DNA from 2 places in the Streptomyces sp. NPDC085866 genome. Region 1 is predicted to be linked to the other one. Evidence: riboswitches for the same ligand, from Rfam matches in the RefSeq annotation. Region 1 holds a riboswitch; the other holds the start of a gene.

What was found. A riboswitch is a leader RNA that binds a small molecule or an ion and turns the genes downstream of it on or off. The one in region 1 is predicted to bind S-adenosylmethionine.
Region 2: it holds a riboswitch for S-adenosylmethionine, as region 1 does, so the genes downstream of both, ACIF83_RS20820 (aminotransferase class V-fold PLP-dependent enzyme) here and thrC (threonine synthase) in region 1, are expected to answer to the same signal.

What each region holds. Positions count from the first base shown of each region.
Region 1 is NZ_JBITSQ010000006.1:512,398-527,210, reverse strand. It holds gene arfB (alternative ribosome rescue aminoacyl-tRNA hydrolase ArfB) at 1-431, shown strand, start outside; gene ACIF83_RS18100 (flavin reductase family protein) at 630-1,202, opposite strand; gene cdgB (diguanylate cyclase CdgB) at 1,550-3,205, shown strand; gene ACIF83_RS18090 (carbohydrate-binding protein) at 3,323-4,228, shown strand; gene ACIF83_RS18085 (peptidase inhibitor family I36 protein) at 4,221-4,451, opposite strand; gene ACIF83_RS18080 (1-phosphofructokinase family hexose kinase) at 4,534-5,451, opposite strand; gene nagA (N-acetylglucosamine-6-phosphate deacetylase) at 5,570-6,712, opposite strand; gene ACIF83_RS18070 (ROK family protein) at 6,712-7,653, opposite strand; gene ACIF83_RS18065 (extracellular solute-binding protein) at 7,792-9,036, shown strand; gene ACIF83_RS18060 (DUF3263 domain-containing protein) at 9,072-9,296, shown strand; gene otsB (trehalose-phosphatase) at 9,649-10,482, shown strand; gene ACIF83_RS18050 (trehalose-6-phosphate synthase) at 10,487-11,905, opposite strand; gene ACIF83_RS18045 (glucosyl-3-phosphoglycerate synthase) at 11,992-12,936, opposite strand; SAM riboswitch class I at 13,095-13,236, shown strand; gene thrC (threonine synthase) at 13,254-14,537, shown strand; gene ACIF83_RS18035 (MoaD/ThiS family protein) at 14,534-14,809, shown strand.
Region 2 is NZ_JBITSQ010000008.1:4,875-19,687, forward strand. It holds gene ACIF83_RS20805 (Rieske 2Fe-2S domain-containing protein) at 1-885, shown strand, start outside; gene ACIF83_RS20810 (cytochrome bc complex cytochrome b subunit) at 882-2,513, shown strand; gene trpD (anthranilate phosphoribosyltransferase) at 2,633-3,697, shown strand; SAM riboswitch class IV at 3,784-3,900, shown strand; gene ACIF83_RS20820 (aminotransferase class V-fold PLP-dependent enzyme) at 4,062-5,438, shown strand; gene ACIF83_RS20825 (Lrp/AsnC family transcriptional regulator) at 5,474-5,755, opposite strand; gene ACIF83_RS20830 (rhomboid family intramembrane serine protease) at 5,752-6,546, opposite strand; gene ACIF83_RS20835 (hypothetical protein) at 6,700-6,939, shown strand; gene ACIF83_RS20840 (NYN domain-containing protein) at 6,977-8,320, shown strand; gene ACIF83_RS20845 (NlpC/P60 family protein) at 8,533-9,567, shown strand; gene ACIF83_RS20850 (NlpC/P60 family protein) at 9,803-10,816, shown strand; gene ACIF83_RS20855 (hypothetical protein) at 10,845-12,038, shown strand; gene ACIF83_RS20860 (PadR family transcriptional regulator) at 12,026-12,556, opposite strand; gene ACIF83_RS20865 (MATE family efflux transporter) at 12,647-13,966, shown strand; gene ACIF83_RS20870 (glycosyltransferase 87 family protein) at 13,930-14,813, opposite strand, start outside.

The DNA of each region.
Region 1 (14,813 bases):
GCATGTCCGGGCCTTACCTCATCCGTGGCTCGGTCTCGCTTCCCGAGGCCGAGCTGACGTGGCGTTTCTCCAGATCCTCCGGGCCCGGCGGGCAGCACGTGAACACCAGCGACTCGCAGGTGGAGCTGCGCTTCGACCTCGCGGCCACCGAGGCGCTCCCCGAGGTGTGGAAGGAGCGGGCGCTGCAGCGGCTGGCCGGGCGACTGGTCGACGGGGTCGTGGTCGTGCGCTCCTCCGAGCACCGCTCCCAGTGGCGCAACCGCGAGACCGCCGCCGTACGCCTCGCCGCCCTCCTCGCCGAGGCGACGGCCCCACCGCCCAAGCCGCGCCGGCCGACCCGGATCCCGCGGGGCATCAACGAGCGTCGCCTGCGGGAGAAGAAGCAGCGCTCGGACACCAAGCGGGGCAGGTCCGGCCGCGACTGGTCCTAGCCCCTCCGTCGCGACGCGCCCCGGCCGTGCCGGGGCCGGCACACCGACGGTCCGGTCGCCGCTCGTCTTCCCGGACGCCAGGTGACGTACATCCCGGCTTCGGGATTCCCGGGGGATATCTCTCTTCCGGACGGGCGGTCATCCGCGCACATTAAGTCGGGCGTTCACGGCACCGTCAAGGAATTCCGCGGCGCCCGATTACCCCAACTGCCGGTAGCGGCCCCGGAAATGCAGCAGCGGGCCGCCCTCGGCGCTCGGCACCTGTGCGGTCAGCACCCGGCCGATGACGAGTGTGTGGTCCCCGGCCGTCACCCGCTGCTCGGTGCGGCACTCCAGGGTGGCCAGCGCGCCACCCATCAGCGGGGCGCCGGAGACCTCCCCGCGGGCGTAGGGGAGGTCCTCGAAGAGCAGACGGTCGCTGATCCGGCCCTTCATGGCGAAGCGGCCGGCGACGTGGCGCTGGCTCTCGGCGAGGACCGAGACCGCCCACAGCGGCTGCTCGTCGAGCAGGTCGTCCATGCGGGCGCCGGTGCGCAGGCTGACCAGCACCAGCGGCGGGTCCAGCGAGACGGACATGAAGGCCGTTGCGGTCATGCCGACGTCCTCGCCGCCCGGCGCGGTCGGGTCGTCCGGGTCCAGCGGCGGCTCCTGCGCGGTCACCAGGACCACGCCCGCGGCCAGCCGGGACATCGCGGCCCGGAACTCGTCGTTGCTCACCCCCTCAGCATGCCCGGAAGGAGCTGTGGCGGTGAGTGAGGGAGTGTTCAGCACGCCGGAGACGCTAATCTCCGCTCCGTGCGCGCCGCATCGGGCCCTGGACCGAAGCGGGTCCTAGGACCCGGGGACCATGGGCGGTCGGCGGTCTGTGCATGATGTGAACGCACTCACCAAGCCTGCGTTCGGTAAACGCACAGGGAAAACGCAGAAACTCCACCCAATTGTTCACGTTCTTCTGTGACTTGAGTCACAAGGGGCAGGAATTGTTGACCCTGTGTACCGAGTGGGCAGCGCGCTGTGATTCAGTGGCGGGAAGCTAAGAACACGACAAGAACCACCGGGGTAAAGAAGCGCCGAACACAACCCTTGATTCGCTGCGAGGTCTCGGGGGGAGGGCGAGCATGGAGACCGAGTCGGAGCCGTATGTCCGTCTTGCGTCCCTGCGGCAGCTGCACCAGGTCATGGCCGACATGAACACGGCACGCAGCCTGGCGGACACACTGCAGACCGTCTCCGACGGCGCGGTGAACGCCCTCGGGTACGAGATGGCGTGCGTCAACCTCGTACGCCCCGACGGCGACCTCGTCGTCGCCGCCTTCTCCGGCAACCCCGCCGCCGAGGCCCTGATCACCGGCCGGGTCGGCTCCCGCGACTCCTGGCTGCGCCGGCTGAGCATGGGCGAGCAGTGGGGCGACCTGGTTTTCATACCGCACACCGAGGGCTGGGTGCTGGACGACGACGACGTCCCGCAGTGGTACACCGACGGGCCCGCGCCCCGCTTCGAGGACGAGTGGCACCCCTCCGACCGGCTCTTCGCGCCGATGTACACGCCCGGCGTGCAGGGCGGCTCCTCCGGTGAGCTGCTCGGCGTCATATCCGTCGACCGGCCGCGCAACGGCCGCCACCCCGGCGCCTGGGGCCGCGAGGCCCTCCAGATGTACGCCTTCCAGGCCGCCATCGCGATCAGCAACGCGCGTCTACGTGCCAACATGCAGCGCGCCCTGGTCCGCCTGGAGCGGGAGCAGCAGGCGCTGCGAGCCAGTGAGGAAAGCTTCAGGCAGGCCTTCGAGTACGCCCCCTCCGGCATGGCGATCGCCGAGATGGGCGGCGACCAGCACGGCCGGATCCTGCGCACCAACGACGCCCTGTGCCGTCTGCTGGGCCGCCCCGCCTCCGCGATGCGCCGCTACTCCTTCTCCGACCTCGTCCACCCCGAGGACATAGGCACCCTGCTCAGGACCTCTGCCGAGGGCGGCCGCGCGGAACTGCGCCTCGGCCGCCGCGACGGCTCGTACGTGTGGGTGTCGCTGCGCAACTCGGTCGTCGCGGACGCCGCCGACGGCCCCCGCTTCCTGCTCACCCACGTCGAGGACATCGAGGAGCGCAAGCGCCGCGAGCTGCAGCTCGCCCACCGCGCCTCCCACGACTCCCTCACCGGCCTGCCGAACTCCGCCGAGCTGCGCTCCCGGCTGTCGGCGAGCCTCTGTCAGCGCCCGACCCACGCCGGCGCCCTGGAGTCCCTCGACGCGGCTTACGGCCACCCCGCCTTCGACGCCCCCGCCGGCCACGGCTTCGACTTCGCGTCGGGCGCGGAGGCGTACGACGGCTTCGACCACCACGTCCACACCGTCGCCCCCGAGGACGACCGCGACGACGGCGCCAAGGGTCTCGCGGTCCTCTTCTGCGACCTGGACGGCTTCAAGTCGATCAACGACCGCTTCGGGCACAACGCGGGCGACGCGGTCCTGATCGAGGTCGCCCGCAGGCTCTCCCGAGGCGTCCGCGACGGCGACACCGTGGCGCGCCTCGGCGGCGACGAGTTCGTGATCCTCGCCAACGGCCTCGGCAAGGCCGACGCCCAGGACCTCGCCGTACGCCTGCGCAACGAGATCATCCAGCCCATCCGCGCGGAGGGACGGGCCGTCCGGGTGGGCGCCAGTTTCGGCATCGGCTGGGCACACTGCGGTATGACTGCGGACGAAGTGTTGAAGTCAGCCGACGAGCGGATGTACGTAGAGAAACGATCTCGTCCCAAACAGCACCGGCGCGCCGGATGATCCGCAGGTCAGTGAGTTGATGCGGTCCGAGTCACCCGTTTGGGCCAGCCGGAGCGGGTAGGCTCGCCATTCCAGACCTGTACCGCATCCACCCGCACCTGCTGAGGAGACCAAGGGATGACGCCCGGCGAAAACAGCCCGAGCACACCCGAGGACGACGACCCGTTCGGCTATCTGTACGCCGACGGTCAGGCCAGAGGGGCCCAGCCGCCGTCCGGCGGGTACGGCTACCCGAACTCGGTCAGCAGAGTGCGTTCGGTCGGTGAGCGCACGTACGGCGGGCAGCAGGCGCAGCCCGGTGTCCCGCAGCAGCAGGCCGCCTACGGTCAGCCGAACGCCCACTACCAGGCCCCGGAGACGCTCCCCGGCGGTGCCCCGACGGGCCGCCAGCCCGCGCCGGCCCCCGCCCGCAGCGGCCCGAACACCAAGGGCCTGCTGATCGGCGCGATCGCCGTGGTCGCCGCCGTGGTCATCGGCATCAGCATCGCGATGCTCAACGACAACGGGGACGACAACAAGTCCGGCAACCAGGCGGGCGCCACCCCGACCCAGTCCCAGACCAGCAAGCCGAGCCCGTCCGGCAGCAGCTCGGCGGCTCCGGGGGAGCTGCCGAAGACGGACGCGAGCGCTCTGCAGCTCGGGCCCGGTGTTACGAAAGCGTCGGACATCAAAGGGGCGAAGGCCCAGGGCGGTACCTATGTGACGGGCTTCAACCACGTTGGAGCGACGGTCACCTGGACGGTCAACAACATTGAGAAGGCCGGCACCTACCGGCTGTACGTGCGCTACGGCATCCCGGGCGTGGACGCCGACGCGACCCTGGTGGTCAACAACAAGGTGGACCCGCGACCGATTGGCATGAAGAACTTCGGTGGCGGCACACCCGAAGGCGACTGGGAGAAGGGCTGGAAGACCACCTGGTCAAACGTGAACCTGAACAAGGGCACGAACACGATCCAGATCGCTTGCCAGGACGGAAACCAGTGCAACGCTGTCCTGGACCAGCTCTACATCATCAAGTAGAGGCCGATGCGGTCCGTCGAGCGCGACAGCCGCCGGAGGCGTTGATTTCCGGCGGCTGCCGAACATTGTGAACCGTCCTGGTCCCGGTCCTGTTCGTCCCCGACCATCCGCAGAACTTGCCCTTCGGGCAGGTGTTGGGATCGGCCGCCGCGGCCGGTGAACGCTCACAGGTCCCCGACTCCGAATTGTTCGCTTTCGGTCGATGCAGCGAACAGATGATCACAGGATCATTCGGCTGTCACGGGGGGATTCGTTTCTCGGCCGAACTGCCAGGTGGGCATATCCGGGCAGGGGATGCACAGCCTTCACGCCGCCGTGACCGACACTCGCGTCAGGAGTTTCTCGTAAGCCGTGCAGTCGAACTCGCCCGCCGCAGGAGCCCGTACGGTCGCCGCCGACAGGGCGACCGCGCGGGCCAGCCGCTCCGGCCAGGAGAGCCGCTCCACGAGCCCCGACAGCAGGCCCGCGACCGCCGAGTCGCCCGCGCCGGTCGGGTTGCCGTGGATGTGGGCCGGAGGGGCGGCACGCCAGCGGCCCTCGGGGGTCGCTGCGAGCAGGCCTTCCGGGCCGAGGGAGGCGACCACCGCGTGGGCGCCGCGGCGGCGGGCGTCCTGGGTGGCGCGCAACGGCTCGTGGGAGCCGGTGAGTTCGGCCAGTTCGTCCGAGTTGGGCTTGATGATGTCGGGGCGGGCTGCCACCCCACGGCGCAGGGGCTCGCCGCTGGTGTCCAGGAGTACGGGGACGCCGGCGGTGCGGGCGGCGCGGATCAGGCCCGCGTACGCGCCCACCGGTACCCCCGGCGGCAGGCTGCCGGAGAGGGCCACCGCCGAGGCGGGGACCAGTAGTTCCTCGTAGTGGTCCAGGAAGATGCCCCAGTCGGTGGGCGATATCTGCGGGCCCGGTTCGTTCAACTGGGTCGTGTCGCCGGAGCGTTCGTCGACGATGGCGATCGTGCGGCGGGTCGGCCCGACGACCGGGACGAAGGCGTCCGTCACACCGGGCGTGGCCGCGAGGTGCTCGCGCAGCACCTGGCCGGTGGCACCGCCCGCGAAGCCGGTGGCCGTCACCTCGTGTCCGAGGGCCGTCAGCACCCGCGCCACGTTCACGCCCTTGCCGCCGGGCCGCTCGATGACGTCCGAGACGCGGTGCGAGGCGTGCGGCCGCAGGGACCGTACGTGATAGGTGATGTCGAGAGCGGTGTTCAGTGTGACCGTGAGGATCACCCGGGCCGACCTCCCTCGAAGTCCGTGTGCCATCGGTACCGGGGCCCCGATCATGCCAAAGAGACGGCGGCCGGCCCAGTGCGAGGATCGGCCGCCGGCTGGCGAAGAGAGGGACGGATCAGGGCAGTTGGGGCGCCATCACCCATTCGCCCCTGCGCATCACGCCCTTCAGGTCGAAGTTCGCGTCCAGCAGCACCAGGTCGGCGTCCTTGCCGGGCTCCAGGGAGCCGATGCGGTCGGAGAGGCCCAGGAGGCGGGCCGGGTTGGCCGAAAGCGCGGCGACCGCGTCTTCCACCGGCAGCTTGTCGACCGTCACCGCCCGCTTGAACGCGCGGTCCAGGGTGAGCGTGGAGCCCGCGATCGAGCCGCCCTCCACCAGACGGGCCACACCCTCACTGACCTCGACCTCCAGCGGGCCGAGCATGTAGCGGCCGTCGCCGATGCCGGCCGCGTCCATCGCGTCGGTGATGAACGCGACCCGGGAGGCCCCCGCGTGATGGAACGCCAGCTCCAGCGCAGCCGGATGCAGATGCGTACCGTCGTTGATCAGCTCCACCGTCACCCGCTCGTCCTCCAGCAGGGCGGCGATCGGGCCGGGGGAGCGGTGGCCGAGCGTCGGCATGGCGTTGAAGAGGTGGGTGGCGACCGTGGCGCCCGCGTCGATGGCCTTGATCGTCTGCTCGTAGGTGGCGTCCGTGTGCCCGATCGCCGCGATCACGCCGTGCTCCGCGAGCAGCCGTACGGAGTCGATGCCGCCCGGCAGCTCGGTGGCGAGGGTGACCATCTTCGCCTTGCCGCGCCCAGCGTCGATCAGCTTGCGCACCTCGGACGGGTCCGGGTCGCGCAGCAGCTCCTCGGAGTGCGCGCCCTTGCGGCACGGCGAGATGAACGGCCCCTCGAAGTGGATACCCGCGATGTCGCCCTGCTCGGCCAGCTCGCTCAGCAGCCCCGCCTGCTGCACCAGCAGGTCCATCTCGTCGGTGACGGTGGAGGCGATCAGGGTGGTGGTGCCGTGCAGGCGGTGCGTGCGGATGGCTCGCAGCACGTCGTCCACCGTGCCGGAGAAGGAGGCCCCGCCGCCGCCGTGGTTGTGGATGTCGACGAAGCCGGGGACCAGCCAGTGGCCGGTCACGTCCAGCACGTCGGCGTTCCCGGGAGCCTCGCCCCCGATCTTCGTGCCCTCGACGACCACACGCCCGTCGTCCACCACACCGGTGGGCAGCACCACCCGAGCACCTGTGAGAACCAAGCTGGGAGCCATCAGGCGGTTACCTCCGTAGGGTCGGTGGAGTCGAGGAGATCCCGGGCGAGAAGTCCCGCGCCCAGGCAGCCGGCCGTGTCGCCGAGGGCGGCGGGGACGATGGACGGAAGTTTCTGGAAGGTGACCCGTCGCCGGACGGCGTCCCGCAGGGGTTGGAACAACACTTCCCCCGCCTCGGCCAGGCCGCCACCGATGATCAGCGTGCGCGGGTCCAGCAGGGTGAGCGCGGTGACCAGCCCGTCGGCCAGTGCGTCCACCGCCTCCTGCCAGATCCGGACAGCGTTCGGGTCACCGGACGCGACGGCCTTCGCACAGTCGGCCGCGTCCGCTTCCGGGTCCCCGCAGGCTGCCGCCCATGCCTCGCTGACGGCGGACGCGGAGGCGTACCGCTCCAGGCAGCCGCGCTGGCCGCAGGGGCACGGGGTCCCGCCGGGCCGTACGACGACATGGCCGATCTCGCCGGCGAAGCCGTGCGCGCCGGCCTCCACCCGCCCGTCGACGCCGATGGCGCCGGCGATGCCGGTGCCCAGCGGCACGAACAGGAAGCGGTCGGCACCCTTGCCCGCGCCGATCCGGCCCTCGGCGAGCCCGCCGGTGCGCACGTCGTGGCCGAGTGCCACGGGGACGCCGAGCCGGTCCGCGAGGAGGGCGCGCAGGGGTACGTCCCGCCAGCCGAGGTTGGCCGCGTAGACGGCGATGCCGTGCTCCTCGTCGACGATGCCGGGGACCGCGAGGCCGGCCGCGGCGGCCGGTTCGCCGTAGTGCTCCATGCCGTAGGCGCGCAGCTCCGTGGCGAAGTCGAGGATGGTCTCGACCACCGCGTCGGGCCCGCGCTCACGGTCGGTCGCGCGGCGGGCGCGGTGCAGCAGCGCGCCCGCGTCTGTGACGAGGGCCGCCTTCATCCCGGTACCGCCCACGTCCAGGGCGATGACATGTCTCACGGGGACAGTGTGGCCCGCGGACCCACAAGAGGTCTAGTCCACTCGCGTGGTGTAGACCTTATGTGTCCACATATTGAACGGTCAGACAGCAGGGTTGGGGCTTTGAGGGTGCGTCGGCGTACGGCAGGAACGATCGCGGTGGTGTCCGCACTGGGCATGACGGCGGTCCTCGGCGGCTGCGGGAGTACGGGCTCCTCCGACGTGACCCTCAGACTGGTCGCGGCGGACTACGGCGACTCCGCGGCGAACAGCTCGAAGAAGTACTGGGACAAGCTGGCCGAGGCGTACGAGTCCCAGCACCCCGGTGTGAAGGTCGAGGTCAGCGTCTACTCCTGGAACGACGTCGACCGCAAGGTCAAGGAGATGGTCGACGCCGGGGACGCGCCCGACCTGGCCCAGATCGGCGCCTACGCCGACTACGCGGCCGCGGGCAAGCTCTACCAGGTCTCCGACCTGCTCTCCATCCGCACCCAGGCCGACTTCCTCTCCCAGCTCTCCGACGCGGGCGAGTGGAAGCACGTGCAGTACGGCATCCCGTTCGCCGCCTCCACCCGGGTGCTCTTCTACAACAAGACCCTCTTCGCCGCCGCCGGCATCACCCCGCCCACCACCTGGAGCGAGCTGGCCGCCGACGCGAAGGCACTCAAGGACAAGGGGGTGAAGTACCCCTACGCGCTGCCGCTCGGCTCCGAGGAGGCGCAGGCCGAGACCATGCAGTGGCTGCTGAGCGGCGGTGACGGCTACACCGACGACGTCGGCACCTACACCATCGACTCGGCGCAGAACGTCGAGACCTTCACCTGGCTCAAGGACGACCTGGTCGGCAAGGGCCTGACCGGTCCGGTCGCCCCCGGCAAGCTCAACCGCGCGGACGCCTTCGCCGCCTTCGCCGACGGCCAGGTCGGCATGCTCAACGGGCATCCCACGCTGATCCAGCAGGCCGCCAAGAAGGGTGTGCAGTTCGGCATGGTCCCGATGCCGGGCCGCACCGGCAAGGCCAAGGCCGCGATGGGTGTCGCCGACTGGATGATGGGCTTCAAGCAGCACGGGCACGCCGAGCAGATAGGCGACTTCCTCGACTTCGTCTACGAGCAGAAGAACGTCCTGGCCTTCTCCCGCGAGTACGGACTGCTCCCGGTCACGGGCTCCGCTTCGAACACCATGACCGAGTCGGACTCCGCCCCCGACAAGGACCTGCGCCCCTTCCTCGACCAGCTCCCGATCTCCGAGCTGTACCCCGTCGGCAAGACCTCCTGGGCGACGGTCAGCGCGTCCGTGAAGAAGGAGATCGGCCAGGCGGTCACCCCCGGCGGCAGCCCCTCCGCCGTCCTGACCCGCCTCCAGGCGACGGCGACCGAGGCGGACAGCAGCGACACGAACTGACCCGGCTGTCACTGCCCGCCGTTACGGTGGCCCCCATGGAACTGGGCACCCGCGAAAAGGCCGTCCTCGCGCTGGAGCGCCGGACCTTCCCCGGCCCCGGCGCGAAGGAACGAGCCATCCGCGAGGAACTGGGCCTGTCCCCGGTCCGCTACTACCAGCTCCTCAACGCCCTCCTGGACGACGAGCGGGCCCTGTCCCTGGACCCGGTGACGGTGAACCGCCTACGCCGGGTCCGGGACACCCGCCGCTCCGAACGCTGAGCCCCGGGACCTGGCGCGGACCCACCTGGGGTCCGGCGCCGATGCATCTGGGTCTGGCGCGGACCCGCGTGGGCCTGGCGCCGATGCACCTGGGAGCGGGCGCGGACTCATCCGGGGTCTGGCGCGGACCCGCGTGGGCCTGGCGCCGATGCGCCCGGGATCCGGCGTCGCCCCACCTGGGCCCGGCACCGACGAGCTTGAGCTGGGCGTCGACTCACCCGAGCCTTTCCCCACCCACCCCGGCCGGCCAGGGTGCCTTCCCAGCCGACCGAGTCGGGTGGGCGGGTGGGAAACGGGGTCCGGGGGCGGAGCCCCAGGAGTGACCAGCGCCCGCGCTGGATACTGTCGCGGTATGGACCTTCTGCCGACCCCGGCGACCAAGGCCGGCCGGGATGGACTGCGGGCGCTGCTCGCAAAGCCCCGCTCAGCAGTGATCGGACTCGACTTCGACGGCACACTCTCCCCGATCGTCGAAGACCCCGAGCAGGCCCGAGCCCACCCCGACGCCGCCCCCGCACTGGCCACCCTCGCCCCCAAGGTCGCCTCGGTCGCCGTGATCACCGGCAGACCCGCCGAGGTGGCGGTCCGGCACGGCGGCTTCGCGGACACTCCCGGCCTGGAACACCTCGTCGTCCTTGGCCACTACGGCGCCGAACGCTGGGAAGCCGCGACGAACACGGTCACCGCACCCCCACCCCACCCCGGCGTGGCCGCGGTCCGCGCCGAGCTGCCGGGCCTGCTGGAGCGCGTCGGCGCCGGGCACGGCACCTGGATCGAGGAGAAGGGGCGTGCCGTCGCCGTCCACACCCGCCGCGCCGACGACCCGCAGGCCGCGTTCGAGGCCCTGCGCGACCCCCTCGCCGACCTCGCCACCCGGCACGGCCTGATCGTCGAGCCCGGCCGGCTGGTCCTCGAACTCCGTCCGCCCGGCATGGACAAGGGCGTCGCCCTGCTCGACCACGCCCGCACCACCGGCGCCGAGTCCGTCCTCTACGCCGGCGACGACCTCGGCGACCTCCCCGCCTACGCGGCCGTCGACAAACTCCGCTCCGACGGCGTCCCCGGCCTCCTGGTCTGCAGCGGCAGCACCGAGGTCACGGAACTGGCGGAACGGGCGGACGTGGTGGTGGACGGCCCGGAGGGAGTCGTAGCCCTCCTGCGAGCCCTGGCAGCACACATGCCCTGACCGGTTACCGCTCGAGTGCACCCAGCTGATCCAGGAACCACTGAGCAGGCGGCAACGCCGTAGCGGCCACGGCCAGCCTCTTCGAGCGTTCCGCCCGCTCACCCGCCGGCAGGCTCAGCGCCTCGTGCAACGCCCTCGCCGTACCCCCGATGTCGTACGGGTTCACCACGATCGCGTCCTCGCCCAGCTCCTCGTACGCCCCCGCCTCCCGCGACAGCACCAGCGCGCACCCCTCGTCGGAGACGACCGGCATCTCCTTGGCGACCAGGTTCATGCCGTCCCGGATCGGGTTGACCAGCGCCACGTCCGCGAGCCGGTACGCGGCCAGGGAGCGGGCGAAGTCGTCCTTGACGTGCAGTATGACCGGCGTCCAACCCTCGGTCCCGTACACGGAGTTGATCGTCTCCGTCACCCGCTGCACCTCGGCCGTGTACTCCCGGTAGACGCTGAGGTCCTGCCGGGACGGGTAGGCGAAGGCGAGGTGGACCACCCGTTCGCGCCACTCGGGGTGGTCCTCCAGCAGCTGCCGGTACGCCAGCAGGCCGCGCACGATGTTCTTGGACAGCTCGGTGCGGTCCACCCGGACGATCGTCCGGCGCCCCTCGCCGATCTCCGCCCGCAGTGCGGCCATCCGCTCGTCCACGTCCGTCCGGTGCGCACGCTCGCGCAGGAAGTCCGCGTCCGCGCCGAGCCCGTGCACACCGATCCGGGTCCCGGACGGGATGCCGGGGCCCAGCACCGCGTGACAGCAGTCGGTGAACGCGTCCGCCCAGCGCCGGGTCAGGAACGCGGCCCGGTCCGCGCCCAGGATGCCGGTCAGCAGTTCGGCCGCGATGTCGTCGGGCAGTAGGCGGAAGTAGTCCGGCGGGGCCCACGGGGTGTGCGAGAAGTGGCCGATACGCAGGTCGGGGCGGAGCCGGCGGAGCATCCGGGGGGCGAGGGCCAGGTGGTAGTCCTGGACGAGCACCGCGGCGCCGTCCGCCGCCTCCTCGGCCAGCGCCTCGGCGAAGGCGCGGTTGTACGCCTCGTACGACGCCCACTGCCGCCGGAACTCGGCGTCGAAGACCGGCTCCAGCGGGGTCTGGTACAGCATGTGGTGGACGAACCACAGCACCGAGTTGGCGATGCCGTTGTACGCGTCGGAGAACACGGTCGCGTCGATGTCGAGCATCCGCACCCGCTGCCCGCCGGTCTCCTCGGCCGGCAGCAGCCCGCCGCCCGCGCGCCGTACCGCCTCGCGGTCGCCGCCGCCCAGCGCGGCGCACACCCACACCGCATTGTGGTTCGGCCCGATGGCCGACAGCCCCGAGACCAGCCCGCCGCCGCCCCGCTTGGCGAGCAGCGAGCCGTCCTCGTGCACCTCGTACGAAACCGGGCCGCGGTTGGACGCGACCAGCACATCAGCAGTGTGCGCGGAAGCCATGGTCCTCAACCTAGCCCGGCCCGGAAACGCTCAAACGTACGGTCTGCCCCGGAAGGGGGCTGTATACAGCCGTTCTCGTGCACCCCTCACGCCACCCGGCGCGCCGCGTACTCCGCGATCTCCGCCATCGGCGGCCGCTCCTCGGTGTCCACCGAGTAGGTGCGCGGCTCGAACCCGTCCTCGCCCCGCTCGAACTGGGTGAGGGACGGCCGGACGAGGTGCCCGCGGGCGAGCCTGAGCTGGGCCGTGCGGTAGATCGCCGCGGCCATCCGGCCCAGCGCCTGGCCGTCCTGGTGGCGGTGCTTGCGCACGCCGACGTCCACCTGGGCGAGGGCGTCCAGGCCCACCAGGTGCAGGGCGTCGACCAGCATGCCCAGCTCGACGCCGTAGCCGACGGGGAAGGGGAGCTGTTCGAGCAGCGAGCGGCGGGCCGCGTACTCGCCGCCGAGCGGCTGCACGAAACCGGCCAGCTGCGGCCAGTGCATGTTCAGCAGCGGGCGGGCCATGAGTTCGGTGACCCGGCCGCCCTGTCCGGTCGCGCCGCCGAGCGGGCGGTCGTACATCGCCTTGACCAGGTCGACGCCCGGTTCGGTGAGCAACGGAGCGACGATGCCGGAGACGAAGTCGGAGGAGAACTCCTTCAGGTCGGCGTCGATGAAGCAGATGATGTCCCCGCTGGTCACCAGCAGCGAACGCCACAGCACCTCGCCCTTGCCGGGGACGGCCGGGATACGCGGGAGGATGTCGTCGCGGTGGACGACCCGGGCACCCGCCGAGGCGGCCACCTCGGCGGTGCGGTCGGTGGACCCGGAGTCGACGACGACGATCTCGTCGACGAGCGGGACCTGCTGCATGAGGTCGTGACGGATGATCGCGACGATGTCGCCGACCGTCTTCTCCTCGTTCAGCGCGGGCAGGACGACGGAGACGGACTGACCGGTGCGCTGCTTGGCGGCGAGTATCCGGTGGAGCGGGCGATCGGTCACGGACCAGGAGCGGGTGGCCAGCCAGCGCTCGACTTCTTCCAGCACGGTCTGCGGCTCCTCACTGTCGTGATCACATGGTGTGACCGTGTGATCCATCTCGCGGTTCGGACGACTATCTCAACTGTCCTGGCCTTCGGTTACAGTCTTGAACAACGCCGGTGACCATCGCATGTCAGGGTCAACGAGCGTTGACAACCACATACAGCTCATCCAGAGGGGCAGAGGGAAACGGCCCGATGAAGCCCCGGCAACCCTCCAGTCGGTTCTCGTTCTCCAGCGAGGCTCCCGGCTAGGGAAGGTGCCAAATCCGTCTCACGGCGAGATGCGTCGTGAGGAAGATGAGGAGAAAGGGCCTCGCCTCCATGGCTGTGCAGACAGTTGCAAGCACCAGCAATCCCACCGTAGACCTCGGCCCCGCCGCGGCCCTGAGCTGTCGCGAGTGCGGTCACCGGGTGCCCCTCGGGCCGGTGTTCGCCTGCGAGGAGTGTTTCGGTCCGCTGGAGATCGCGTACGACTTCTCCGCCTACGACACCGAAGAGCTGCGCAAGCGGATCGAGTCCGGCCCCGCGAACATCTGGCGTTACGCGCCGCTGCTGCCCGTCCCCGCCGACGTGGCCGACAAGCCCAACATCAACCCGGGCTGGACCAAGCTCGTCAAGGCCGACAACCTGGCCCGCGAGCTGGGTGTCACCGGCGGGCTGTACGTGAAGGACGACTCCGGCAACCCGACGCACTCCTTCAAGGACCGGGTGGTGGCCCAGGCCCTGGAGGCCGCGCGCGCCTTCGGCTTCACCACGCTCTCCTGCTCCTCGACCGGCAACCTGGCCGGTGCCGTCGGCGCCGCAGCCGCCCGCGCCGGCTTCCGCTCCTGCGTGTTCATCCCGCACGACCTGGAGCAGGGCAAGGTCGTCATGGCCGCGGTCTACGGCGGCGAGCTGGTCGGCATCCAGGGCAACTACGACGACGTGAACCGGTTCTGCTCCGAGCTGATCGGTGACCCGGCCGGCGAGGGCTGGGGCTTCGTCAACGTCAACCTGCGGCCGTACTACGCGGAGGGCTCGAAGACCCTGGCGTACGAGATCTGCGAGCAGCTCGGCTGGCGGCTCCCGGACCAGATCGTGGTCCCGATCGCCTCCGGCTCCCAGCTGACGAAGATCGACAAGGGTCTGCAGGAGCTGATCAAGCTCGGGCTCGTCGAGGACAGGCCGTACAAGATCTTCGGTGCGCAGGCCGAGGGCTGCTCGCCGGTGTCCACCGCCTACAAGGCCGGTCACGACGTGGTCCGCCCGCAGAAGCCGAACACCATCGCCAAGTCCCTGGCGATCGGCAACCCGGCCGACGGCCCGTACGTCCTCGACATCGCCCGCCGTACCGGTGGCGCGGTGGAGGACGTGACGGACGAGCAGGTCGTGGAGGCGATCAAGCTGCTGGCCCGGACCGAGGGCATCTTCGCGGAGACGGCCGGCGGTGTGACCGTGGGCGTCACGCGCAAGCTGATCGAGAGCGGCGTGCTGGACCCGTCGCTCACCACGGTCGTCCTCAACACCGGCGACGGCCTCAAGACCCTAGACGCGGTGGCCGGTACCGGCCTCACCGCCACCATCCGTCCGACCCTGGACTCCTTCCGAGAGGCTGGCCTCGCATGAGCGTGACCGTCCGCATCCCCACCATCCTGCGCACCTACACGGGCGGCCGGGCCGAGGTCGCCGCCGAAGGCGGGACCCTCGCCGAGGTCATCGAGGACCTGGAGAAGAACCACACGGGCATCGCGGCCCGCGTTCTGGACGACCAGGGCAAGCTGCGCCGCTTCGTCAACGTGTACGTCAACGACGACGACGTCCGCTTCGAGCAGGGGCTGGAGACGGCGACCCCGGACGGTGCCGGTGTCTCCATCATTCCTGCCGTCGCCGGCGGCTGATCAA
Region 2 (14,813 bases), on a different contig from region 1:
GCCCTGCTGTTCACGGTGTCGATGCTCGCCACCGTCGGCTTCATCGTCTCGTACGTGGCGATCCCGCAGGACAAGTCGATCTTCGTCTTCCCGCTGGGCCACATCAGCGCGCTGAACTTCGCGCTCGGCCTGACCCTCGGTACGGCGCTGTTCTGCATCGGCGCGGGTGCGGTCCACTGGGCCCGCACCCTGATGTCCGACGTCGAGGTCGCCGACGAGCGGCACGCGATCGCCGCCTCTCCCGAGGTCCGTGCGAAGGTCCACGCGGACTTCAAGCAGGGTGCCAAGGAGTCGGCGCTCGGCCGCCGCAAGCTGATCCGCAACACGATGTTCGGGGCGATGGCCATGGTGCCGCTCTCCGGCGTCATGCTGCTGCGCGACCTCGGCCCGCTGCCCGGCACCTCGCTGCGCCACACGCTGTGGGCCAAGGGCAAGCTGCTCGTCAACATGAACACGAACCAGCCGCTGCGTCCCGAGGACGTCGCCGTCGGTTCGCTGACCTTCGCCAAGCCCGAGGGCCTGGAGGAGGCACAGGAGGACTTCCAGAACGAGATCGCCAAGGCGGCCCTGATGATCATCCGGCTGCAGCCGGACAACATCAAGGACAAGCGCGAGCTCGAGTGGTCGCACCAGGGCATCGTCGCGTTCTCGAAGATCTGCACCCACGTGGGCTGCCCGATCTCCCTGTACGAGCAGCAGACGCACCACGTGCTGTGCCCGTGCCACCAGTCCACCTTCGACCTCTCCGACGGTGCCCGAGTGATCTTCGGCCCCGCCGGTCACGCCCTGCCGCAGCTCCGCATCGGCGTGAACGACGAGGGCTACCTCGAGGCGCTCGGCGACTTCGAAGAGCCCGTCGGTCCTGCATTCTGGGAGCGCGGATGAGCACCAACGAGAACAACGAGCGACGCGGCAAGGCGCCGGCCGGCGAGCGGGTGGCCGACTGGGCCGACGGACGGCTCGGGATCTACTCCCTGGCCAAGTCCAACATGCGCAAGATCTTCCCCGACCACTGGTCGTTCATGTTGGGCGAAGTCTGCATGTACAGCTTCCTCATCATCATCCTGACCGGTGTCTACCTGACGCTGTTCTTCCACCCGTCGATGAACGAGGTGGAGTACCACGGCAGCTACGTCCCGCTCCAGGGACAGCTGATGTCCGAGGCGTTCAACTCGACCCTGCACATCTCCTTCGACGTGCGCGGTGGTCTGCTCATCCGGCAGATCCACCACTGGGCCGCGCTGATCTTCCTCGCCGGCATGTTCGTGCACATGATGCGCGTGTTCTTCACCGGCGCGTTCCGCAAGCCGCGTGAGATCAACTGGCTGTTCGGCTTCCTGCTGTTCGTCCTGGGCATGTTCACCGGCTTCACCGGTTACTCGCTCCCGGACGACCTGCTCTCCGGCACCGGTGTCCGCTTCACCGAGGGCGCGATCCTGTCGATGCCGATCGTCGGCACCTACATCTCGTTCTTCCTCTTCGGCGGCGAGTTCCCCGGTCACGACTTCGTCGCCCGGTTCTACTCGATCCACATCCTGCTACTGCCGGGCATCATGCTCGGCCTGATGGTGGGCCACCTGATCCTGGTCTTCTACCACAAGCACACGCAGTTCGCGGGTCCCGGAAAGACGAACAACAACGTCGTCGGCATGCCGCTGCTGCCGGTCTACATGGCCAAGGCCGGAGGCTTCTTCTTCCTGGTCTTCGGTGTGATCGCGGCCATCGCCGCGGTGACGCAGATCAACCCGATCTGGGCCATGGGTCCCTACCGCCCCGACCAGGTGTCCACCGGCGCCCAGCCCGACTGGTACATGGGCTTCGCCGAGGGTCTGGTCCGCTACATGCCGGGCTGGGAGATCAACTTCTGGGGTCACACGCTCGTCCTGGGCGTGTTCATCCCGCTGGTGCTCTTCGGCCTCGTCCTGGCCGCGATCGCGCTCTACCCGTTCATCGAGTCCTGGGTCACCGGCGACAAGAGCGAGCACCACATCCTGGACCGCCCGCGCAACGCCCCGACCCGTACCGCGTTCGGTGTCGCCTGGGTCACCGTGTACATGGTCGGCCTGATCGGTGGTGGCAACGACCTCATCGCCACCCACTTCCACCTGTCGATCAACGACGTGACCTGGTTCGTCCGGATCTTCTTCTTCGCCGGACCGGTCATCGCGTTCATCACCACCAAGCGGATCTGCCTCGGCCTGCAGCGCCGCGACCGCGACAAGGTGCTGCACGGTCGCGAGACCGGCATCATCAAGCGCCTGCCGCACGGTGAGTTCATCGAGGTGCACGAGCCGCTCAGCCAGGAGCAGCTGCACACCCTCACGGCTCACCACCAGTACGAGCCGGCCGAGATCGGCCCGACGGTCGACGAGAACGGTGTCGAGCGCAAGGTGAAGGCGTCCGAGAAGCTGCGCGCCAAGCTCAGCAACGCCTACTACGGCGAGGACAACCAGATCCCGAAGCCGACTGTCGACGAGTACAAGGAGATCACGAGCGGCCACGGCCACCACTGATCCCCGCGTCGCCACACCACGCCGAAGGGCCCCGTCCGTGTTGCGGACGGGGCCCTTCGCCGTGTCCCGGGCTGGATAGGGTGGGACCACACTGTTCTTCTAGACACCCAGGAGCGGCTATGAACGCTGTGACCCCCGCTGGAGGCGACACCGCGGCGGGCCGTTCCTGGCCCGCCCTGCTGAACGGGCTGCTGGACGGCCGGGACCTGTCCGCCGACGACACGGCCTGGGCGATGGACCTGATCATGCGCGGCGAGGCGACCGACGCACAGATCGCCGGGTTCCTGGTGGCCCTGCGGTCCAAGGGCGAGACGGTGGAGGAGATCACCGGACTCGTGCGGACCATGTACGAGCACGCCAACGTGATCGAGGTGCCCGGGCCGGCCGTCGACATCGTCGGCACCGGTGGTGACGGCGCCAAGACGGTGAACATCTCCACGATGTCGTCGATCGTCGTCGCCGGCACCGGAGCGAAGGTCGTCAAGCACGGCAACCGCGCCGCGTCCTCCGCCTCCGGGTCCTCCGACGTCCTGGAGAAGCTCGGGATCAACCTGAACCTGACCCCGAAGCGGGTCGCCGAGGTCGCCGACGAGGCCGGCATCACCATCTGCTTCGCCGTGAAGTTCCACCCGGCCCTGCGTCATGTCGCCGCGGCGCGCGGGCAGTTGGGGATCCGTACCACCTTCAACGTGCTCGGCCCGCTCACCAATCCGGCCAAGGTGCGCGCCCAGGCGGTCGGTGTCGCCGACCCCCGGATGGCCCCGATCGTGGCCGGGGTCCTCGCCGCGCGCGGCAACTCCGCCCTGGTCTTCCGGGGCGACGACGGCCTGGACGAGCTGACGACCACGTCCACCTCCCGGGTGTGGGTGGTCCGGGACGGCAAGGTCGCGGAGGAGAGCTTCGACCCGCGGGACGTCGGCATCGACCTCGTCCCCGTGGAGGCCCTGCGCGGCGCCGATGCGTCGTACAACGCGGAGGTCGCCCGCCGCCTGCTGGACGGCGAGCAGGGCCCGGTCCGGGACGCGGTGCTGCTGAACTCGGCGGCCGCCCTGGTGGCCCTCGACCCGACCGAGGCCCCCCTGGCCGAGCAGCTCCGCGCCGGCATGGCCAGGGCGGCCGTGTCGATCGACTCGGGCGAGGCGAGGCGGACGCTGGAGCGGTGGGTGGCGGCCAGCAACAAGTAGCGGGTGGCTGATCGCCGTCGTAGCGGTGTCCCGGGATCCGGACAGAAGTTGCGCGGCGGCGATCAGCTCGGCTACGTTCCTGATCAGGTCATGAGTGACAGTCATGAGGCCCCGGCCGACTGTCCGGCAACCCTCCGTCCGTGGCGGGGTGCCCCGGGTGAAGACCAGGCCGTGGGCAGCGAGGTCCACGGCAAGCGCGGACCCCTCGCAAACCAGGGGTCCTGGTCGTCGAGGGAGCCTTCTGTGAGCAAGCGAATGCGATAGGGCGTAGAGCCCCGCCTCCGCGTACCCCTTTCACCTTCCCCACGTTCGAGCCGTACGCGCTCACGTGGTGGTTCCGTATTGCCTCTCACAGGAGCTCGCCATGTCCGTCTTCACCGCTGCCGCCGACCAGTCCGTTTGTGCCCCTCTGCCCGTTCTGGGCCGTGACGTCACCGTCCCGCTCGTGACCGGCGGCGAAGTCACCTACGCGGCGCTCGACTACGCGGCCAGCGCCCCCGCCCTCCAGCGCGTCTGGGACGACGTGGCGGCCTACGCGCCGTACTACGGCAGCGTCCACCGCGGCGCCGGCTACCTCTCCCAGCTCTCCACCGACCTGTTCGAGAACGCCCGCAGGACGGTCGCCGAGTTCCTCGACTGCCGTGCGGCCGACCAGGTGATCTTCACCCGCTCGACCACGGACTCCCTGAACCTCCTCGCCGCCGCCCTGCCCGCCGACTGCCAGGTCTTCGTCTTCGAGACCGAGCACCACGCCTCCCTGCTGCCCTGGCAGGACGCCCGCGTCACCTACCTCAACGCCCCGCGCACCCCGCGGCAGGCCGTCGAGACCCTGGAGCGGGCCCTCGCCGACCGCACTGTGTCCATCGAAGGGGGCCACGGCCCGGCCCTGGTCTGCGTCACCGGCGCCTCCAACGTCACCGGTGAGCTGTGGCCGGTGCGCGAGCTGGCCGCCGCGGCGCACGCGCACGGCGCCCGGATCGTCCTCGACGCCGCCCAGCTGGCCCCGCACCACCCCGTGTCGGTCCAGGACCTCGACGTCGACTGGGTCGCCTTCTCCGGCCACAAGCTGTACGCCCCCTTCGGCTCCGGCGTCCTGGCCGGCCGCGCCGACTGGCTGGTCGCGGCCGAGCCGTACCTCGCGGGCGGCGGCGCCAGCCGCAAGGTGACCCGGCGCGAGGACGGGGGAGTGGCCGTGGAGTGGCACGAGACCGCCGCCCGCCACGAGGCCGGCTCCCCGAACGTCATCGGCGCCTACTCCATCGCCTCCGCCTGCAAGGCGCTGACGGAGGCCGGCTTCGACACGCTGGTCGCCCGCGAGCAGCACCTCATCGCGAAGGTGCGTGCCGGCCTGGCCGAGGTGCCCGAGGTCAGGGTCCTCTCCCTCTTCGGGGACGACGCCCCGCGCGTCGGCGTGATCAGCTTCGTCGTGGACGGCTGGAACAGCTCCCACTTCGCCGCCGCCCTCTCCGCCGAGTACGGCATCGGCGTCCGCGACGGCCTGTTCTGCGCGCACCCCCTGGTCCGCACCCTCCTCGGCTCCGACCCCCAGACCCAGGGCGAATGCGGCGCCCCCGAGGCCGCGCCGGGCGAGAAGTCCCTGAACGCGATCCGCGTGAGCTTCGGCGCGGGCACCCCCGACGAGCACGTGGAACGCTTCGTCTCGGCGGTGAAGGAACTGGTGACCGAGGGCGCGAAGTGGACGTACCGCACGGAGGAAGGCCGTTGCGTCCCGGCGGTGTGAGTCGCTGAACGCCTGGTGAGGCGGTCTTCAGTCGATCAGTTGTCCAACCCGATCGCGAAGGCCGCCTCGAGGTCGTGCTGCGAGTACGTACGGAAGGCGACGTGCGTGTCCGTGGCCTCGACCCCGGGGATCTTGCTGATCCGCCCCGGAATCACATCGGCCAGATCCTCGTGCTGCCGCACCCGCACCATGGCGATCAGGTCGTACGTACCGGTGACGGAGAAGACCTCGCTCACCGAATCCAGCGAAGCGATCTGCTCCGCGATCTCGGGGATCCGGTCCACGCTGGTCTTGATCAGGACGATCGCGGTGATCACGACGGGTTCTCTCCCTCGGGTGCCGGAGCCGGTGCGCACTTCACTCTAGTCGCCCGCCCGTCTCCCACCACCGCCGTACCGAGGCCGCCCTTCGGCCCCTCCTTCTTCCGGTACCGCACCCATGCGTACCCGAACCCCGCCCCGAAGCCGACCAGGTGCGCGAGGTAGGCCACCCCCGGCCCCTCTCCGGAGCGCCCTGCCGCCAGCCACTGCAGCGCCGCCCAGAAGGGCAGCACCACCCAGGCCGGGAAGCGCATCGGCAGGAAGAACAGAAAGGGGAGCAGACTGGTGACACGGGCGCGGGGAAACAGGTAGAGGAACGCGCCGAGAACCGCCGAGATCGCCCCGGACGCGCCCACCAGCGACTGCTCGGAGGTGGCGTTGGCGGCCGCGTAGCCCAGCAGGGCCAGGTAGCCGCAGCCGATGTAGAAGAGGGTGAACTCCACCCGGCCCATCCGTTCCTCGGTCATCATCCCGAAGACGAAGAGGAAGAGCATGTTGCCGAGCAGATGTACCCAGCTGCCGTGCACGAACAGCGCGGTGACCGGGGTCAGGGCCTCCCGGACGGGCTCGTCGAACAACCGCGCCGGGACCACCCCCCAGTGCCGGAAGTACGCACGCTGCGCGGCCGGCAGCGCGTCCGCCGAGCCGTACGCCGGAGTGAGCCCCGAGGCCGGTCCCAGGACGAAGATCAGGGAGCACACGGCGATGAGGGCGTGCGTCATCGGCGCGGGAGTGTCCCGGAGCGCCCTGAGTGTGCGGCCGGCCGTCGTGCCCCAGGCGTTGATCATGACTACAGAGCATGACGTAAGGGGACGCAACCTGACAGACCGCCTCGCCGCCGTGGACGGACGGGCGGTGAGCACCCGCCAGGCCGTAGGGTTACGAGCCACACGCGTCGAGGAGCGGCGCGGACCGACCCGAGAAGGAAGCGAACAGTCACGATGACGGTTCCCCTGCCGACCGCCACGACGCGATGGCGCTGCACCCTCTGCGGCAACCTCACCCGCTTCGATGTGACCCGCTCGTCGAAGGTCGTCGAGTACGTCCACCTCGACCTCGCCGGTGAGCCGACGGTCGAGGAACGCGAGGTGGTCAGTGAGACCATCGACTCGGTCCGCTGCCGTTGGTGCAACGCGGTGGACCAGGTGGAACTCGTGGACAGGCCGGGCGCCGGCTCCTGAGCGGAGCGGGCCCCGTACAGGTATTGGGGTGTGACGGATGGTGGAGACCGCAGGCGGGGGGCCGGGCGACGGCACCGCTGAGGTGCTTGACCGTCCGCTGCCCGACGGCGTGCGCCGACGGGTCGTGCAGATCGTCTCGGACGGGTTCGGCGGCCTGACGGTTGCGGAACTGCCCGCCCAATTGCGGCAGTACGCCCGGTTCGCCCCGAACCGGCGGGCCAAGTTCGCCGGGAACGCGATGGCGGCCGCGCTGGAGACCGATCCGCTCTTCCGGCAGCGGATCGGGGAGAAGTTCAGAGAGGTGCAGCCGGAGCTGTCCGGCGCCCTCGACTCAGGCTCACCGCCCCCGGCCGCGGACCCGCTCGACGTGGCGGCCGCGGCCTACGTACTGCGCCCGGCGGGCTGGGTGAAGCTGGTCACCGCGGCCGGCGAGGAGGCCCAGCGCGCGGACGCCGAGCGGGCCGACGAGGAGAGTCGGGCCGAGCTGGAGCGGCTGCGCGAGGAGCTGGCCGAGGCCCGGGCGCAGACCCGGACCGAGACGGAACGGCTGCGCGTCGATCTGGAGTCGGCGAAGAAGGAAGCGGAGTCGCTGCACCGTAAGCTGCGTGCCGCGCTCAGCGACGTGAAGCGCGGCGAGGCCGCGCTGCGCAAGGTCCAGGGCGAGATCGAGGCCGTACGCGCCGAGGGGCAGGCGCAGCTGTCGGTCGCCGAGAGCGAGTCCCGCCGGCTCAAGGCCCGCCTGGGCGAGGCCGAGGCCGCGCTGGAGGCCACCCGCCGGGCGGCCCGTGAGGGGCGCAGCGTCGAGGACATGCGGGTACGGCTGCTGCTCGACACCCTGCTGGACGCCACCCAGGGGCTGCGGCGCGAACTCGCCCTGCCCCCGGTCTCCGTGCGCCCGGCCGAGACCGTGGACGCGGTCGAGCCGGGGCGTATGACCCCGAAGGACATCGCGGCCCGGGCCCTGTCCGAGAACGACCCGGCTATCCTGGACCAGCTGCTCGCGCTGCCGCAGGCGCATCTGGTCGTCGACGGCTACAACGTCACCAAGACCGGCTATCCGCAGATGCCGCTGGAGAAGCAGCGGCTGCGGCTCCTGGGGCAGCTCTCGGCCCTCGCCGCGCAGACCGGCGCCGAGGTGACATGTGTCTTCGACGGCGCCGAACTGGCCGCGCCGGTGCTGCTCGCGCCACCGCGCGGGGTGCGGGTGCTGTTCTCCAAGCCGGGGGTCACGGCCGACGAGCTGATCCGCCAGCTCGTGCGCGCGGAGCCGCCGGGCCGTCCGGTCATCGTCGCCTCGACCGACCGGGAGGTGGCCGACGGGGTCGCCAGGGCCGGTGCCCGTCCCGTCGCCTCTGCGGTACTTCTGAAGCGACTGTCCTGAAGGTCCAACGCGCATATGTAATGCCCGAATTGACCCGACTCTCACGCCACGTAGGGTCAATCGCGCCTCACTGCACGTGAGTTATGTGCAAAGAATGCATTGCGTCACAGGGTTTTTTGCCGCGAGGATTTGAACTGATCACAACTGGGTCACTAGGGTCTGGGCTCGAACCTCCGAACGGGTGAACACTCACAAGAAGGAGTTCGTCCTCCGTGGCGTCCCATCGTCGACCCAAGCAGCCGAGTCGCACGCGTGTCACCGTGCTGACCACCGCAGCCGCCGCTGCCGTCGCGCTCAGCGCGAACGCCGCCAATGCCGCGCCGAGCGAGAAGCTCGGCAAGGACGAGGTCAAGGCGAAGGTCGACAAGCTCTACGAGCAGGCGGAGCAGGCCACCGAGAAGTACAACGGGGCCAAGGAGAAGCAGCAGAAGCTGCAGAAGGAAATCTCCACCATCCAGGACAACGTGGCCCGTGGCCAGCAGGAGCTCAACAAGCTCCGCGACGGCCTGGGTTCGCTGGCGACCGCCCAGTACCGCTCCGGTGGCATAGATTCCTCGGTCCAGCTCTTCCTGTCCTCCAACCCGGACGACTTCCTCGACAAGGCCTCCACGCTCGACCAGTTGAGCAGCCAGCAGGTCGAGGCCCTGAAGAAGATTCAGGACAAACAGCGCGAACTCGCCCAGGAGCGGGCCGAGGCCACCGACAAGCTCAAGGACCTCGCCGCCACCCGCACCGAGCTGGGCAACAAGAAGAAGGAAGTCCAGGGCAAGCTCGCCGAGGCGCAGAAGCTGCTCAACACCCTGACCGCCAAGGAGAAGGCCGCGCTCGCCGCCGAGCAGGCGCGTGCCAACCGCTCCTCCACCGAGCGTGTGGACCTCGGCGACGCCCCGCCCGCCTCCGACCGCGCCTCGGCTGCGTTCTCCGCCGCCCAGAGCAAGATCGGCTCGCCGTACGTCTACGGCGCCTCCGGCCCCTCCTCCTTCGACTGCTCGGGCCTGACCTCCTGGTCCTACGCGCAGGCCGGTGTCTCCATCCCGCGCACCTCCGAGGCCCAGGCGAACATCGGCACCCGCATCTACAACCAGAGCGACCTCAAGGTCGGCGACCTGGTGTTCTTCTACGGCGACCTGCACCACGTCGGCCTCTACGCCGGCAACGGCCAGGTGCTGCACGCCCCGCACACCGGTGCCGTGGTCCGCTACGAGGCCATCGGCAACATGCCGTTCCAGTTCGGCGTCCGGGTCTGACAACTCCGCGACGCTGACTCGGTGGCGCCCGAACGGGCGAATCCGATGAACCGAGACTGACTCCACGCCCCGCCCATGACCTGCGTCAGGGCGGGGCGTCGGCTTTGTGCGCCGCTCGAGGTCGTTCGGCGCGGTCCTTCCGCACGGCTACTGTCTGCCGCGATTCCCCGGCGCAGGGGCCTCCCCGTCCCCGGCGCCGGGGAAGCTGTCCCTGTCCGCCAGCAGAAGGACTGCCGTGGGGTCCCATCGCCGCCTTGCACTGTCCGGGTTCAACCGGGGCGCCGGCGTCGCCCTGTGCGTGTTGTCGGCCGCGGCCGCCGCGCTCGGAGCCGTACCCGTCCAAGCAGCGCCGCACGGGGACACCCGTGCCGAGGTGGACCACCTCTACGAGGAGGCCGAGAGGGCGACCCAGGCCTACGACAAGGCCGACGAGCGGGCCGACGTGCTGCGCCGGGAGGTCCGGGACGCCCAGGACCACATCGCCCGGCAGCAGCAGCGCATCAACACCATGCGCGAGCGGCTCGGTTCGCTGGCCGGCGCCCAGTACCGCGCCGGCGGGATCGACCCGGCCGTCGCGCTGCTCTTCTCCGACGACCCCGACGACTACCTGGACAAGGCGGCCACCCTCGACCGCATCGGCGCCCAGCAGGCGGGCGAGCTGCGCGAGTTGAGCACGGCGATGCGTGAGCTGGCCCAGGAGCGCGCCGAGGCCGCCGGGAAGCTCGCCGCGCTGGAGCAGAGCCGCAGGGCCGTCGCCACGCACAAGCGGACCGTGGAGAGGAAGCTCGCCAGGGCCCGGCAGCTGCTCAACTCGCTGCCCGCCGCCGAACGCGCCGCCTACGACCGGGCCTCCCGCTCCGACCGGGTCGACCTGCCCGACCTGTCCGGTGCCGTCGCCCCCGACGCCCGCGCGGCGGCCGCCGTCGCCGCCGCCCGCTCCGCCCTCGGCCGCCCCTACGTGTGGGGTGCGACCGGCCCCTCCGGCTTCGACTGCTCGGGCCTGATGCAGTGGTCGTACGGGCACGCCGGCATCCATCTGCCGCGCACCTCGCAGGAGCAGCGGTACGCCGGCCGGCAGATCCCGCTCTCCCAGGCGCGCCCCGGCGACCTGGTCGTCTACCGCTCCGACGCCAGCCATGTGGCGATGTACGTCGGCAACGGCCAGGTCATCCACGCCCCCTACCCGGGCGCGCCGGTGCGTTACGACCCGGTCGGCATGATGCCCATCTCCTCGGTGACCCGTCCCTGACCTCCCGCGCGCACCGTACGATCGGGAAATGGCTGGTCGTAGAAGGGTGTGGCGCGCCGCGGCGGCGGGGCTCTGTCTGCTGCTCGCGGCGCCCCTCGCCGGATGCGGCGGGCGGACCGCGGCCGACCCGGCCACGGCCGAGGTGCAGCAGGTGCTCGACCGGCGCTCCGCGGCCCTGCTCGGGCACGACGAGACGGCGTACGGCACGACGGGCACCCGGACCGGGTACGTCCGCCTGCGCGCGCTCCCGCTGGCCTCCTGGGCCTACCGGGTGACCGCCGTGCACGGTGGCGGCTCGGGCGCCACCGCGGACGCCGAGCTGCGCTACCGGATCGCCGGCTACGACGGGGCCCCAGTCAGCGTCCGCCGCACCCTCGCGCTCGGCCGCACCGCCGACGGCACGTGGTACGTCACCGCCGACAAGCCCGCGCGGAAGGCCGGGGAGCAGCTGTGGGACCAGGGCACGGTGACCGCCGTGAAGGGCGCCCACAGCCTGGTCCTCGGGGCCGGTCAGAGCGTCGGCGACCTGCGCGCCTACGCCCGGCTCGCCGACCGCGCGGTCCCGGCCGTCTCCCGCGCGTGGGGCACGGACTGGACCCGCCGGGTCGTCGTCCTCGTCCCGCGCACGCTGGAGGGCATGGCGGGGCTGCTGGGCTCGCCCGCCGCCGACTATCGGGGCATCGCCGCCGTCACCACCGGCGAGGTGGGCGGCGCGGGCAGGGCGCCCGCGGACCGGGTGGTCGTCAACCCGGAGGCGTACGTGCTGCTGGGTGGCGTCGGCAAGCAGGTCGTGCTCACCCACGAGACCACTCATGTGGCCACCCGCGCGCACACCGACGCCGCCACCCCGCTGTGGCTCTCCGAGGGGTACGCCGACTGGATCGGCTACCTCGGCACCGGCCGCACGCCCGTCGAGGCCGCACCGGAACTGGCCCGCGCGGTCCAGGACGGCAAGGTGCCCGCGAGTCTCCCCGCCGACAAGGACTTCGGCTTCAGCACCGACCCCGCCCACCTCGCGCAGTCCTACGAGAGCGGCTGGCTCGCCTGCCGGATGATCGCCGACCACTGGGGAGAGGGCCGGCTCGGCGCCTTCTACCGGGCCGTCGGCATGCACCGGGCGCGGGCGGGCGCGGTCGAGGAGGCACTGAAGAAGGTGCTCGGGACCACGCCCAAGGCGTTCACCGCGGAGTGGCGGCAGTACGTGCGTGCTCAGCTGAGCTGACCGAGCACCTCGATCGCCTCGCGCAGCCACTCCCGCTCGGCCGTGCCGGTGGCCCGGGCGACCCGCAGCATGCCCTGCCGGAACAGGTCACCCGCCTCCTCCGCGCGCACCGGCTCCCCGTCCCGGTAGAAGAAGCTCGCCGGGGCCTCCAGGAAGTCCAGGCGGCGGCGCAGCACCGCGGCCTGTTCCGCCGGGTCGTCCAGGTGCCGCAGGAAGGCGAGGACGGTGTTGAAGCGGACCTGGTCGGTGATCTCGGCCTGCTTGGGAGTGCGCAGCCGCTCCAGCAGCTCCGCGCGGCCCTTCCCGGTCAGGGACAGCACCCGGCGCGGGGCGGCGCTCGCGCCCTCCTCGGTGCGCTGGTCGAGCTTGCCCGCGGCGACCAGCCGGTTGATGGCCGGGTAGAGGGCGCCGTCGCTGACCGGCCGGACATGCCCGCTCAGCGCCTTGATGCGCTCCTTCAGCTCGTAGCCGTGCAGGGGTTCCTCGGCGAGGAAACCCAGGATCGACAGTTCCAGCACGCGAAATCCTCCTTGCAGCGGGCGTGGGACTCATGCTAGCTCTTATCGAGCTACCTCTAAACGATGTAGCTCGATAAGAGGGGGCTCCGTGTGAACGCGCACCGCAGGCAACTCGTCTCGCTCGCCCACCCCGTCTACCTCTCGCTCCTCGCCTCGGTCGCCTCCGGGATCATCAACACCGTCTGGGTCTCCCGGCTCGGCGGTGCCGCCGTGGCCGCCGTCGCCCTCGCGACCAACACCGAGAACGTGCTGCTCGGCATCGCGCTCGTCTTCGCCTCCGGTACGACCGTGCTCGTCGCGCACGCCAGGGGAGCTCGCGATCCCGCCGCCCTGCGGGCCGCGGTGCGCGGCGGTAGGGCGCTGTGCGCTCTGGTGACGCCGGTGGTCGTGGTCGGCGGGTTCCTGTTGCGCGAGCCGTCGGCCCGCCTGGTCCTCGGGGGCGGCGACGCGGCGGCCCTGCGCCTCGCGACCGCCTACTTCGCGATCTCCCTGCCGGGCATGGCCGTCTTCTTCGCCCAGCAACTCGTCGACGGCATCCTCAAGGGCGCCGGCGACACGCGTACCCCGATGCGGCTCGCCCTGCTGGCCAACGGGCTGATCCTGCTCTGCGACCCGGTCCTGATCCACCTCTACGGCGTCCGGGGCGCCGCGGCCTCGACCGTGCTGTGCCGCTGCGTGGCCCTCGTGGCGGGCCTGCGCGCGCTCGGCCGCGACGCGCTGCTGCGGACGGCGGCCGGCACCCCTGCCGCCGAACCGGTCCTCGCCGCCCTGCGCCGAACCCTGGCCACCGGCCTGCCCATGTCCGCCGACTTCACCGTGCGGCAGGGCGGGTCCCTGGTGCTGGTGGCGATCGTGGCCCGGCTCGGAGTGACGGCGGTGGCCGCCTACTCGATCGCGTACAAGGTCATGTACGTCGCGACCATGGCCTTCTACTCGGTACGGCAGGCCGCCGCCATCCACACCGCGCACACCCGGGGTGCGGGGCAGGACGCGCGCCGGGACATAGGCCGGCAGGCGCTGCTCGTGTCCGGGGGCCTCGGCCTGGGCGCCGCCGCCCTGTTCGCCGCCACCGCCCCCTGGATCATGGCCGCCTTCGGCGCCGGACCCGAGGTCGCCCACCAGGGTGTGCTGTTCCTGCGCTGCATCGGGCCCTACCTGCTGCTGATGGCCTGTTTCATCGCGCTCGGCGGGGTCTTCGAGGGCAGCGGGGGAGCTCCGGCCCTGCTCCGGGCCACCCTGCTCGGCACCGCCGTCCAGCTGCCCCTGGCGTACCCCCTCTCCGGGCTCGGCCTGCCCGGCGTCGGCCTGGCCCTGGCGCTCGCGATGGCCGTGCAGTGCGGGGCGGTGGCGGTGCTGTTCCGGCGGGCCCGCCGTCAGGAGACCGAGGTCTCCTTCGCGGGAGCCGGCTGAGGGGCCGGTGGGGCCGCGGTGACCATGGGGACCGTGGAGCGCCACAGCCGGCGGGCCGCCATGAACGTGGCGGCGACGAGCAGGCCGTTGCGCAGGACGAGCAGCGTGATGCCGTACGTGTCGCTCACGACCACGTGCACGAAGCCGATCGGGAACTCGAGGACCGTCAGGAAGGCCGCGGCGAGGGCCATCAGGGCGGGGGCGCCCATGCGGCTGGCCCGGAAGCACAGGCACACGGCGGCCAGGCCGATCAGCCACACCAGGTACTGCGGGCTGATCACCCGGCTGGTGACCGTGAACAGCAGCACCGCCGTGAGGGCCGCGTCCGCGGGCGTGTGCGCCTCGAACCGGGACGCCCGCCGCCGCCACAGCAGCAGCCAGCCGAACGCCGCCCCGGTGAGCGCCATCGCGACGTTGCTGACCAGCCCGACGTACGGGCCGACGAACTCGATCGACCCGTAGTTCAGCAGCACCTCCCCCTGCCAGCCGTGGTGCCGGGCCACATGGAAGACCAGGCTGCCCAGTGACTCCACCTCCGTGCCCCGGTCCCGCTGGAAGGTGAGAAAGGCGAAGGCGCCCGGCATGGACACCGCGAACAGCGTCGCGACACCGCACACGGTCACCGCGGCCGACAGCCACCCCCGCAACCGGGTTGCGCCCACCAGCAGCAGCGCCGGCCACACCTTCAGCAGCGCCCCGAATCCCACCAGCGCGCCCATCACCCGGGGATGCCGGATCCCCGCGAGCAGGGCCGCCACGGCCACCGCGGTCACCATCAGGTCGTAGCGGGCGTACACCGTCGGGCCGAGCAGGGGCACGCCCACCACCCAGGTCCACGCCCCGCGCA